3 regions of the Paenisporosarcina sp. NPDC076907 genome follow, and region 1 is predicted to be linked to each of the others. Evidence: predicted binding sites of a transcription regulator. Region 1 holds the regulator's gene; each other region holds the start of a gene.
What was found. Region 1 encodes CtsR, which represses protease genes until heat stress. Its sites were predicted from a motif close to ATGGTCAATAAAGGTCAAACA; they were not measured.

Region 1 (3,284 bases):
GCGCGATACTTCTGGAGACTTCGTTCATCAGTGGGTAAAACCGCTATATGAACAGTCTCCAGACATGGTGGTCTATGGAGCACCAATTTCCCGATCATCCATTAGTGTTTCTGGAGCTTCTTTATATCCACTCGAATTTCGTAAATTATGGAAAGGGTTCTCAACTTATAACTTGGACGAGGACTTAGATTTGTCAGGATACACCGTTCGTGATGCGGGAGATGTCCTAATGCATACAACGGATATTTTGTTGTCGCATGAACGCATTGAAGAAACAACGACTGAATTAGTCAGCGTGTTTAATCAGTCCACAACGTGCTTAATAGGCGGCGATCATTCCGTTACTGCATGTGCGGTTAGAGGTCTTAAGAAAGCCTACCCGGACGAGCGAATCGGCATCTTACAACTGGATACCCATTTGGACGTACGCGATCCAGCTGATTTGGGACCTGCAAACGGTACGCCCATTCGTCAACTAATTGACGGTGAAATTGTCCGCGGGGAAGATGTTGTCAACATTGGCCTGCACGGGTACTTCAATGCAGCTCCGTTGGTGGAGTATGCGAAGAAACACGGCATTCGTATGATTACTTTGCGAAAAGCACGTGAGCTAGGGGTGGCTCAGTGCGTCGAAGAACAGTTAAAGGAATTAGTAAAAAGAGTAGACCGCGTATATGTAACTGTCGATATGGATGTTTTGGATATTGCGGTTGCACCAGGTGTGCCCGCTTCCACACCAGGAGGCATGACAGCGGAGGAGTTGTTCCAAAGTTTAGTGAGAATCGGTCAACACGATGCGGTCAGACATATTGATTTTGTCTGTCTAGATCCATCACGCGACGTAGCGACAAGCGCAACGGTCAAAACAGGCGTGTATGCGTGGTTGGAATTTATCACGGGGAGAGTTTTATTAAAAAATTCCATATTATAAAAAGAAGTGCCATCCTTTCATGAAAAAGGATGGCATTTTTTTATGTACTTTCATTTAGTAACAGTAGCGCAGCGGAAACAGAGCCAATTAGGTTGGTTGGTTCTACAAGTTAACTAGGGCGTGAGACTCTATGAGCGATAAATTTTTCATAAACTCAAAAGATAGCAAATACCTGTTTCGCCAAGTCTACTCGTTATGAGATATCACTTCTTTCAAATAGGAGCGTAGCGAAAAAAGAGCCAATTAATTTCTAAACCCGAATGGGAGCCATTCCGCTAATTCGCTCCAGGCTCTTTTCTGCAAGCGATGCGTGCTACATAGTTTCTACAAGTTAAAGTGGTTGTGCGATGTATTTGAGCGATAAATGTCCTATCTGAGAGATAAATTCTAAACACTCCAATTTGAACGATATATTTTTCACAATCTATTAAGGTCACCTAAAAGCGTCTCACTAAACAAGTACGCTACATCTAATATAAAAATGAATTCTAAGCCCCCAAAAAACAATCGAAAGCATATGAATTGCACACTTCCTACCTCCCCTTATATAATAAAGTCAAAGTTAGTCAAAGTCAGGTGAGTCTGAGTAAATTGCGCTCACAAAATATCACAATTAACCTTGACTCGCACTCAGATTTAATTGATCGGGAGGTGATTGAATGCGGAATATATCGGATATTATTGAAGGGTATTTAAAGAAAGTTATCGAATTAGATGATAAAGGGCATGTTGAGATAAAGCGCAGTGAGATTGCTGAGCAATTTCAGTGTGTGCCTTCACAAATTAATTATGTAATTAATACGCGCTTCACCGCCGACCGTGGTTACCTTGTTGAAAGTAAGCGGGGTGGGGGTGGTTATATTCGGATAGTCCGGGTACGCGCTCATACGAAGGCCGATTTAATTGAAGCGATACTAGTGAGTTTGGAGCGTGGAGCTTCTCAAACGATGACTGAAGATATTATCTTTCGTTTAATCGATGAGAATGTCGTGACGAAGCGTGAAGCAAAAATGATGCTCGCGGCACTCGATCGCACAACCCTCAATACCCCATTGCCGCATCGAGACGAATTGCGTTCGCGCATATTGCAAGCGATGCTCATGACATTTAAGTATGAACAGTTAAAGTGAGGCGAGTGCGAGATGATTTGTGAGAATTGTAAACAGCGACCGGCAAAAGTTACCGTGACGCAAGTACAAAATGGAGACCAGGTGCAACGTCATTATTGTGAAGTTTGCGCAAAAAATTTTCATCCGTTTCATTTGGATTTTCAACAAGATCCACTTTCGCTACATCAGTTATTATCCAACTGGTTTGGTGTTCCAGAAACCAAACAAATGCAGCAAAAACCGCAACCGGAGTCAAAAACATGCAGTTCGTGTGGTTGGACATTCCGTCAGTTTCTAAACAAAGGGAAGTTCGGCTGTGCACATTGTTATGAAAGTTTTCATAAACAATTACCTGATGTTTTCAAGAAATTACACAACGGAAATGTTAAGCATGTGGGGAAAGCGCCAGGTACGTTTGGTCAGACTCTGCAATTAAAAAAACAAATAGAAGCCATTCGCACGTCCATGCGCACGGCGATTGAAATTGAGAATTTTGAAGAGGCGGCAAGACTGCGTGATGAAGCTCGCTTGTTAGAAGAACAGCTGCAAAGCGGAGGTGAAAACCGCGATGTCCATTGAACGTTTTCTAAATAATTCCGTGACAAGTTGGATGGCTGGTGAAGGACAGCATGCTGATATCGTGATGAGTACACGAATCAGGCTTGCAAGAAATTTAACAGGCTACAGATTTCCACTTTCTTTTACGGAAAATGAAGCGCTACAAGTAGATTCAGCGGTTTCCGCAGTATTACTTGACGCAGAAGCGGAACTTGAGTCGACCTTTTCGTATATAGATATAAAAGAGCTATCTGCGCTCAATCGGCAAGTTTTGGTTGAAAAGCATTTGATCAGTCCGAAACTGGCTCATTCGGAAGTAGCTGGGTCCGTTTTATTATCAGATGATGAAGCGGTCAGCGTGATGGTCAATGAAGAAGATCATATTCGCATACAATGTATTTTCCCGGGAATGCAGTTGAACGAAGCATGGCGTCAGGCAAACCATATCGATGACGTCCTTGAAAAAGAACTGCCTTATGCATTTGATGAACAGTTTGGCTATTTAACGAGTTGTCCAACGAATACGGGCACTGGCCTGCGGGCATCGGTGATGATGCATTTACCGGCACTTACGATGACGAAGCAAATGGATCGCATTGTGACAGCCATTACACGTCTCGGGATGGTCGTTCGCGGCATCTACGGGGAAGGCAGTGAAGCACTCGGCAATGTGTATCAAGTATCGA
Region 2 (3,284 bases), on a different contig from region 1:
AATCATACAATCTCGGCTGACCTGGTCAAAAAAAATTGTTGTAAGCGTGCGTATTTGCGAGGGGCATTCCTAGCAGGTGGATCAGTAAACAATCCTGAAACATCTGCTTACCATTTGGAAGTGTATTCTCTATATAAAGACCATAGTGATGCGCTTGTCGATTTAATGAATGGTTTTGGATTAAATGCCAAAACGATTGAACGTAAAAAGGGCTTTGTAACCTATTTGAAGGAAGCTGAAAAAATCTCAGATTTCTTAAGTATTACAGGTGCTCACCACGCATTGTTGAAATTTGAAGACGTTCGCATCATCCGTGATATGAGAAATAGCGTAAATCGCCTCGTTAATTGTGAAACAGCCAATCTTAACAAAACGATTGGTGCATCTATAAGACAAGTGGAAAATATTCGTTATATAGATAATGTTATCGGAATTGACCAATTGCCTGAAAAGTTGCGGGAAGTAGCCCGGTTACGCGTAGAGTATACAGATGTGACTTTGAAAGAGTTAGGCGAAATGGTCTCTGCGGGGACAATTAGTAAATCAGGCATAAATCACAGATTGCGTAAGCTTGATGAAATCGCTGATGGACTTCGTGGTGGAGTAGCGTTCGATAAAGTGAAAAGATAGTTGTGAGAATGGCTCATTTCAGCTAACATAAAAAACAATACATGAACGCACAATGTTTAGGGGGCAAGAACGAATGACGGAAAATCAAGTGCTAGTGGAATTAAAATCTGGATTGCAGGCAAGACAAGCTGCTCTTTTTGTGCAAGAAGCAAATCGCTACCAAGCAGATGTATATTTGCAAAAAGACGATAAAAAAGTTAATGCAAAAAGTATCATGGGCATTATGAGCTTGGCCATCAGCAAAGGATCATCAGTTACAATCAGTGCTGAAGGATCAGATGAAGAAAAAGCGGTTGAAGGACTAATCGCCATGATTCAAAAAGAAGAATAATTTACAAAGCCTCCGACATCGGTCGAAGGTTTTTTTTGTGGGAATTTTTAAATCCCAGTTTCTCTTACAAGGCTTTGTTGGTCAAGGCGTGTGAAGAATAGGGAATAATTGAATCCGATCATTGGGAGAAAAAGGCTGAGGATGGATTGCTGACAGAATCCGAAGCAATTGGATTAACCGCAATTATGTTAAAACGGTTAAATTTCAGATCATGATTTGGTGAAGATTCTTATTCAGTAAAGTAAATAAAAAGTTGTAACAATGGTGGTTAGTGGCCACATGAACACCATTCATAAGGCAGAATTCCAATCTTAATGTGAACAATTGCCTGAGTTAATATAAAAAAACCGCACCATACGTATAGAAAACGTATGGTGCGGCTTATTTTTGACGCCCTCGGAGGGAATCGAACCCCCATCTCAAGAACCGGAATCTTACGTGTTATCCATTGCACCACGAGGGCAGGCGACTTACCTATTATACAAAGAGAAGGAAAACAATTCAACTGTACTTTTTTATGCATAATATTTGACCTTCCTTGACCAACTTGTATATGATAAAGGAACAACCGAGTACAACAGATGATACTCGGGATGTACGAAAATTATAAAAGCTTGAAGGGGGCAATTTCAATGAATTTAATTCCTACAGTTATTGAACAAACAAGCCGCGGAGAGCGCGCTTATGACATTTACTCACGTTTATTAAAAGACCGCGTGATTATGCTTGGAAGCGGCATTGATGATAATGTTGCAAACTCCATTGTTGCACAATTACTTTTCCTAGAAGCTGAAGATCCAGAAAAAGATATTTCAATTTATATCAACAGCCCAGGCGGAAGTATTACTGCGGGTATGGCGATTTTTGACACAATGCAATTCATCAAACCTGACGTACAAACAATTTGTATCGGGATGGCAGCTTCAATGGGCGCATTCTTACTAGCGGCAGGAACTAAAGGCAAACGATATTCATTACCAAATGCAGAAGTTATGATTCACCAACCACTTGGTGGAGCACAAGGTCAAGCGACTGAAATTGAAATCGCTGCAAAACGTATTTTATTCTTGCGTGAAAAATTAAACGGTATCTTGGCGGAACGTACAGGTCAACCGATTGAAGTCATTGCAAAGGATACAGATCGCGATAACTTTATGACAGCTGAACGTGCTAAAGAATATGGTTTAGTAGATCACATTATTTCTCGCAGTGAATTGAAAAAAGCATAAAAAACAAAGCTACAGTGACTGGTTTAGTCACTGTAGTTTTTTTGTTGTATTAAAAAAGGGTTCACGTAGGAAAAATTGAGGGTGACGTAGGAAAAAAGCGAGTCCACGTAGGAAAAATTGAACCCGACGTAGGAAAATTCGCAGCTGACGAAGGAATCACTACTAGTAGAGACTAAAATGTTTTAATCATCTCTAAAGAAGGTAGATATTGACTATACTATCCAAGAGGTGAAGATGATGAAAAAAGGTTTAGGCCCAATTATTATTGTGGGTATTATTATTGTTGTTTTGGCTCTTATGTTAATTCCTAGTTATAACGGGTTTGTAAACGGTGAAGAGAATGTGGACCAAGCCTATGCGCAAGTAGAAAATCAGCTGCAACGTCGTATTGACTTGATTCCAAATTTAGTGGAAACAGTTAAAGGGTTTGCCAAGCAGGAGAAGGACGTTATTGACAGTGTGACCGAAGCACGTGCTCGCTTGGCAGGTGCAGGATCTCCAGAAGATCAGGCGGCAGCGAATGATGAGTTATCGGGTGCATTAAGCCGATTACTGGTTGTTGTGGAGAATTATCCTGAATTAAAATCCGATGCGAACTTCCGTCAGTTGATGGATGAGTTGGCTGGTACAGAAAACCGTTTGTCTGTGGCACGTCAGGATTACAACAACGCAGTTTCTGATTACAACCGTAAAGTGAAACGTTTCCCGGGTGCGCTAATAGCAGGAATTTTCGGCTTTGACGAAAAAGAATACTTTAAAGCTGAAGCAGGCGCGGAAGAGGCACCTAAAGTCGATTTCGGAGGAGATGGCGAGTGATGAAAAAAGCTGCGCTTTTCGTAGGAACGGCGCTTCTTTTTCTGTTGACGTTTGCGCCAATGATTCAGGCGGCAACAATTCCAAAACCTGTTGGTGACATTTATACGCAAGACTTTGCGGGGTTACTGAATGAAAATCAGAAAGCTGAAATCAACGAAATGGCTAGGCGGTTGGATGATGCAACGGGTGCTCAGATTGCCGTTTTGACGGTTAATTCCACGGACGGGACAGACATTCAAAGTTTTGCGAACCAAGCCTTCCGTGAATATCAGTTAGGA
Region 3 (3,284 bases), on a different contig from region 1:
ACATAACTTACATTATGCCTATCAATTGGCTGAGAAAGGCTTTCGAGTCTTATTACCGGATGCGCATTTGCATGGCGAAAGACAAGAAAATCTCGATGAAATTCAATTGTCTCTACGCTTCTGGGAAATAATCTTAACAACTATAGATGAAGTTGCTATGTTAAGAGAACAATTAATTGAACGCAAGTTAATAATGGAACACACGAAAATTGGGTTAGCCGGGACGTCAATGGGTGGTATTGAAACACTCGGATGTCTGAATGTCTATCCTTGGATTGACAGTGCTGCTGTGATGATGGGTTCTCCGGGATACGTGCATTTGGCGAAAGCTCAAATGGCACAATATGAGGCAAAAGGATTCAAATTACCAGTGACAGATGTGGAACGTAAGCAAATGTTTGAGACGCTAAGTAAATTTGATCTTACGTTAAACCCAAGTGCGTTGAATGGACGGCCAGTATTCTTCTGGCATGGGGTTCAAGATAATGTGGTCCCATACGAACCGACATTTAACTTTTTCAACGCACTGAAAGAATCATATGTTCATGATCCTGAACGTTTCCAGTTTATGACGGATAAATCAGCAGGACATGCTGTTTCAAGAAAAGGTATGCTAGAATCAACCAATTTCATGGCACACTATTTGTCTGAGTAAGCTGCATTTGTTATGATGAACATATATGTTAGTTAGAGAGGGGGATGAACATGGATCAAGATATGCGCGACAGCATGATGGGTGCACTAGAAAATGTTATTGACCCGGAACTTGGTATTGATATTGTCAACCTTGGGCTTGTCTACGATGTAGATTTATCGGAAGATGGATTTGCCGTTGTGACAATGACTTTAACATCACTTGGTTGCCCAATGGGACCAATGATTGTTGACCAAGTAAAAACTGCATTATACGAATTACCAGAAGTAAAAGAAGTCGATGTCAATATTGTGTGGACCCCAGGCTGGTCAAAAGACAATATGTCCCGCTACGCAAAAATGGCACTCGGTGTCAGATAATCAATTCCTATTCAATCACTCACTGATATAGTGAGTGGTTTTTTATTTGTACCCACATATAAACAACGTCCAACTCCAAATAAATCTCAAGTTACCCCAATTAATCCCCGTTCTGCCCCAATTAAACATCGTTCACCAAATAAAGCTCTAGTTACACCATTTAAACACAGTTCAACCCCAAATAAATCTCAAGTTATCCCATTTAAACTACGTTCAACCCCAATAAAAATCCCCACTTCCACATCCCATGCACTTTTCTTTACAATATTCCTCCTGACATCCTATAATAAAATCAATTAGTCAAAAAAGGTCAAACAAAGGAGTGACGTGTATATGCAACAGCAACAAGAACAGAAAAGACCACTGGAACTGTATGGTCGTAACTTAGTGGAACAGGCTCGAAAAGGGAAAATGGATCCTGTTATCGGACGTGATCAGGAAATTAGACATGTGATTCGTATTCTCTCGAGAAAAACAAAAAACAATCCAGTTCTAATCGGTGAACCGGGTGTTGGGAAAACGGCTATTGTCGAGGGATTGGCACAACGAATCGTACGCAAAGATGTACCTGAAGGATTGAAAGAACGGGATATTTATGAATTAGATATGAGTTCATTGATAGCCGGTGCAAAATATCGTGGTGAGTTTGAAGAACGTTTAAAAGCCGTGTTAAAAGAAGTGAAAGATAGTGAAGGACGTATTATCCTTTTCATTGATGAGATTCACACCATTGTAGGTGCTGGAAAAACAGAAGGTGCAATGGATGCAGGAAATATGTTAAAACCAATGTTGGCACGTGGTGAATTACATTGTATCGGAGCGACGACGCTTGATGAATACCGGATGTACATTGAAAAAGACCCTGCTCTGGAGCGACGTTTCCAACAAGTATTAGTAAGGGAGCCATCAGTTGAAGATACAGTTTCGATTTTACGTGGATTGAAAGAACGTTTTGAATTGCATCATGCTGTACGGATTCATGACCGGGCCATTGTAGCGGCTGCACAACTATCTGACCGATATTTAACTGAACGTTTTTTGCCCGATAAAGCAATAGACTTAGTGGATGAAGCATGTGCAATGATTCGCACAGAAATCGACTCTATGCCGCAGGAACTGGATGAAGTGACACGAAGAATGATGCAATTGGAAATTGAAGAGCAAGCATTAATGAAGGAAAAAGATCAGGCTAGTCAACAGCGGTTATCAAAGTTACGCGATGAACTCGTTACGTTAAAAACGTCCACAGAGTCCATGCGAAATCAATGGTCTACAGAAAAAGAATCGCTTCAGCACATCCAAAAGAAACGTGAACTTTTGGATAGTTACCGAAGAGATCTAGAACTGGCAGAAAATAATTATGACTTAAATAAAGCTGCTGAACTTCGTCATGGGAAAATCCCGATGCTGGAAAAAGAAATCGCAACTCTAGAGTCTGCGCTTGAATCGACTTCGGAAAATCGTTTGCTTCGTGAAGAAGTGACTTCGGAAGAAATTGCTTCTATTGTATCCCGTTGGACAGGAATTCCTGTGACGAAATTAGTCGAAGGAGAAAGGGATAAGCTTCTTCGACTGAAGGAAACATTACAGGAACGTGTTGTGGGACAGGATCAGGCTGTCCAATTTGTAACGGAAGCAGTTTGGCGCGCCAGAGCTGGAATTAAAGATCCTGCAAAACCTATTGGTTCATTTTTATTCCTAGGTCCGACTGGTGTGGGAAAAACAGAGCTTGCCAAGGCTTTAGCTGCTAATTTATTTGATTCTGAAGATCATTTTATTCGTATTGATATGTCGGAATATATGGAGAAACATAGTGTGTCACGTCTTGTTGGGGCACCTCCAGGATACGTCGGCTATGAAGAAGGCGGACAACTGACGGAAATGGTAAGACGTAATCCATATTCAGTCGTTTTGCTCGATGAAATTGAAAAAGCACATCCGGATGTTGCCAATATTTTGCTTCAGCTATTGGATGATGGCCGTATAACAGATAGTCAGGGACGACTTGTCAACTTCGCTAATACAGTTGTGATTCTGACTTCAAATATTGGATCACAGTATTTGTTGGATGATAGCGAGCAAGCTGAAGCATTGGTAATGACGGCACTTCGAACACACTTTAAACCGGAGTTACTGAACCGGATGGACGAAATCGTCTTGTTCCATTCATTAAAAGGCACACACTTTACATCAATTACTGAAAAGTATTTGGCACAATTAGCAAACCGATTGAAAGAGCAGGAAATTACGATTACTTTCTCCCAGTCAAC

Region 2: clpP (ATP-dependent Clp endopeptidase proteolytic subunit ClpP) is a predicted target of CtsR. The motif match lies at 1,487-1,507, and genes of this name have one in related genera.
Region 3: ACQKEV_RS05130 (ATP-dependent Clp protease ATP-binding subunit) is a predicted target of CtsR. The motif match lies at 1,311-1,331, and genes of this name have one in related genera.

Annotation. Positions count from the first base shown of each region.
Region 1 covers NZ_JBNNIX010000006.1:59,665-62,948, reverse strand. Annotated here, with positions in the region: gene ACQKEV_RS15810 (agmatinase family protein) at 1-931, shown strand, start outside; gene ACQKEV_RS15805 (CtsR family transcriptional regulator) at 1,591-2,061, shown strand; gene ACQKEV_RS15800 (UvrB/UvrC motif-containing protein) at 2,074-2,619, shown strand; gene ACQKEV_RS15795 (protein arginine kinase) at 2,609-3,284, shown strand, end outside.
Region 2 covers NZ_JBNNIX010000003.1:122,769-126,052, reverse strand. Annotated here, with positions in the region: gene whiA (DNA-binding protein WhiA) at 1-630, shown strand, start outside; gene ACQKEV_RS12175 (HPr family phosphocarrier protein) at 704-961, shown strand; tRNA gene ACQKEV_RS12170 (tRNA-Arg) at 1,353-1,424, opposite strand; gene clpP (ATP-dependent Clp endopeptidase proteolytic subunit ClpP) at 1,594-2,190, shown strand; gene ACQKEV_RS12160 (LemA family protein) at 2,428-3,006, shown strand; gene ACQKEV_RS12155 (TPM domain-containing protein) at 3,006-3,284, shown strand, end outside.
Region 3 covers NZ_JBNNIX010000001.1:1,074,115-1,077,398, forward strand. Annotated here, with positions in the region: gene ACQKEV_RS05120 (prolyl oligopeptidase family serine peptidase) at 1-655, shown strand, start outside; gene ACQKEV_RS05125 (metal-sulfur cluster assembly factor) at 706-1,014, shown strand; gene ACQKEV_RS05130 (ATP-dependent Clp protease ATP-binding subunit) at 1,348-3,284, shown strand, end outside.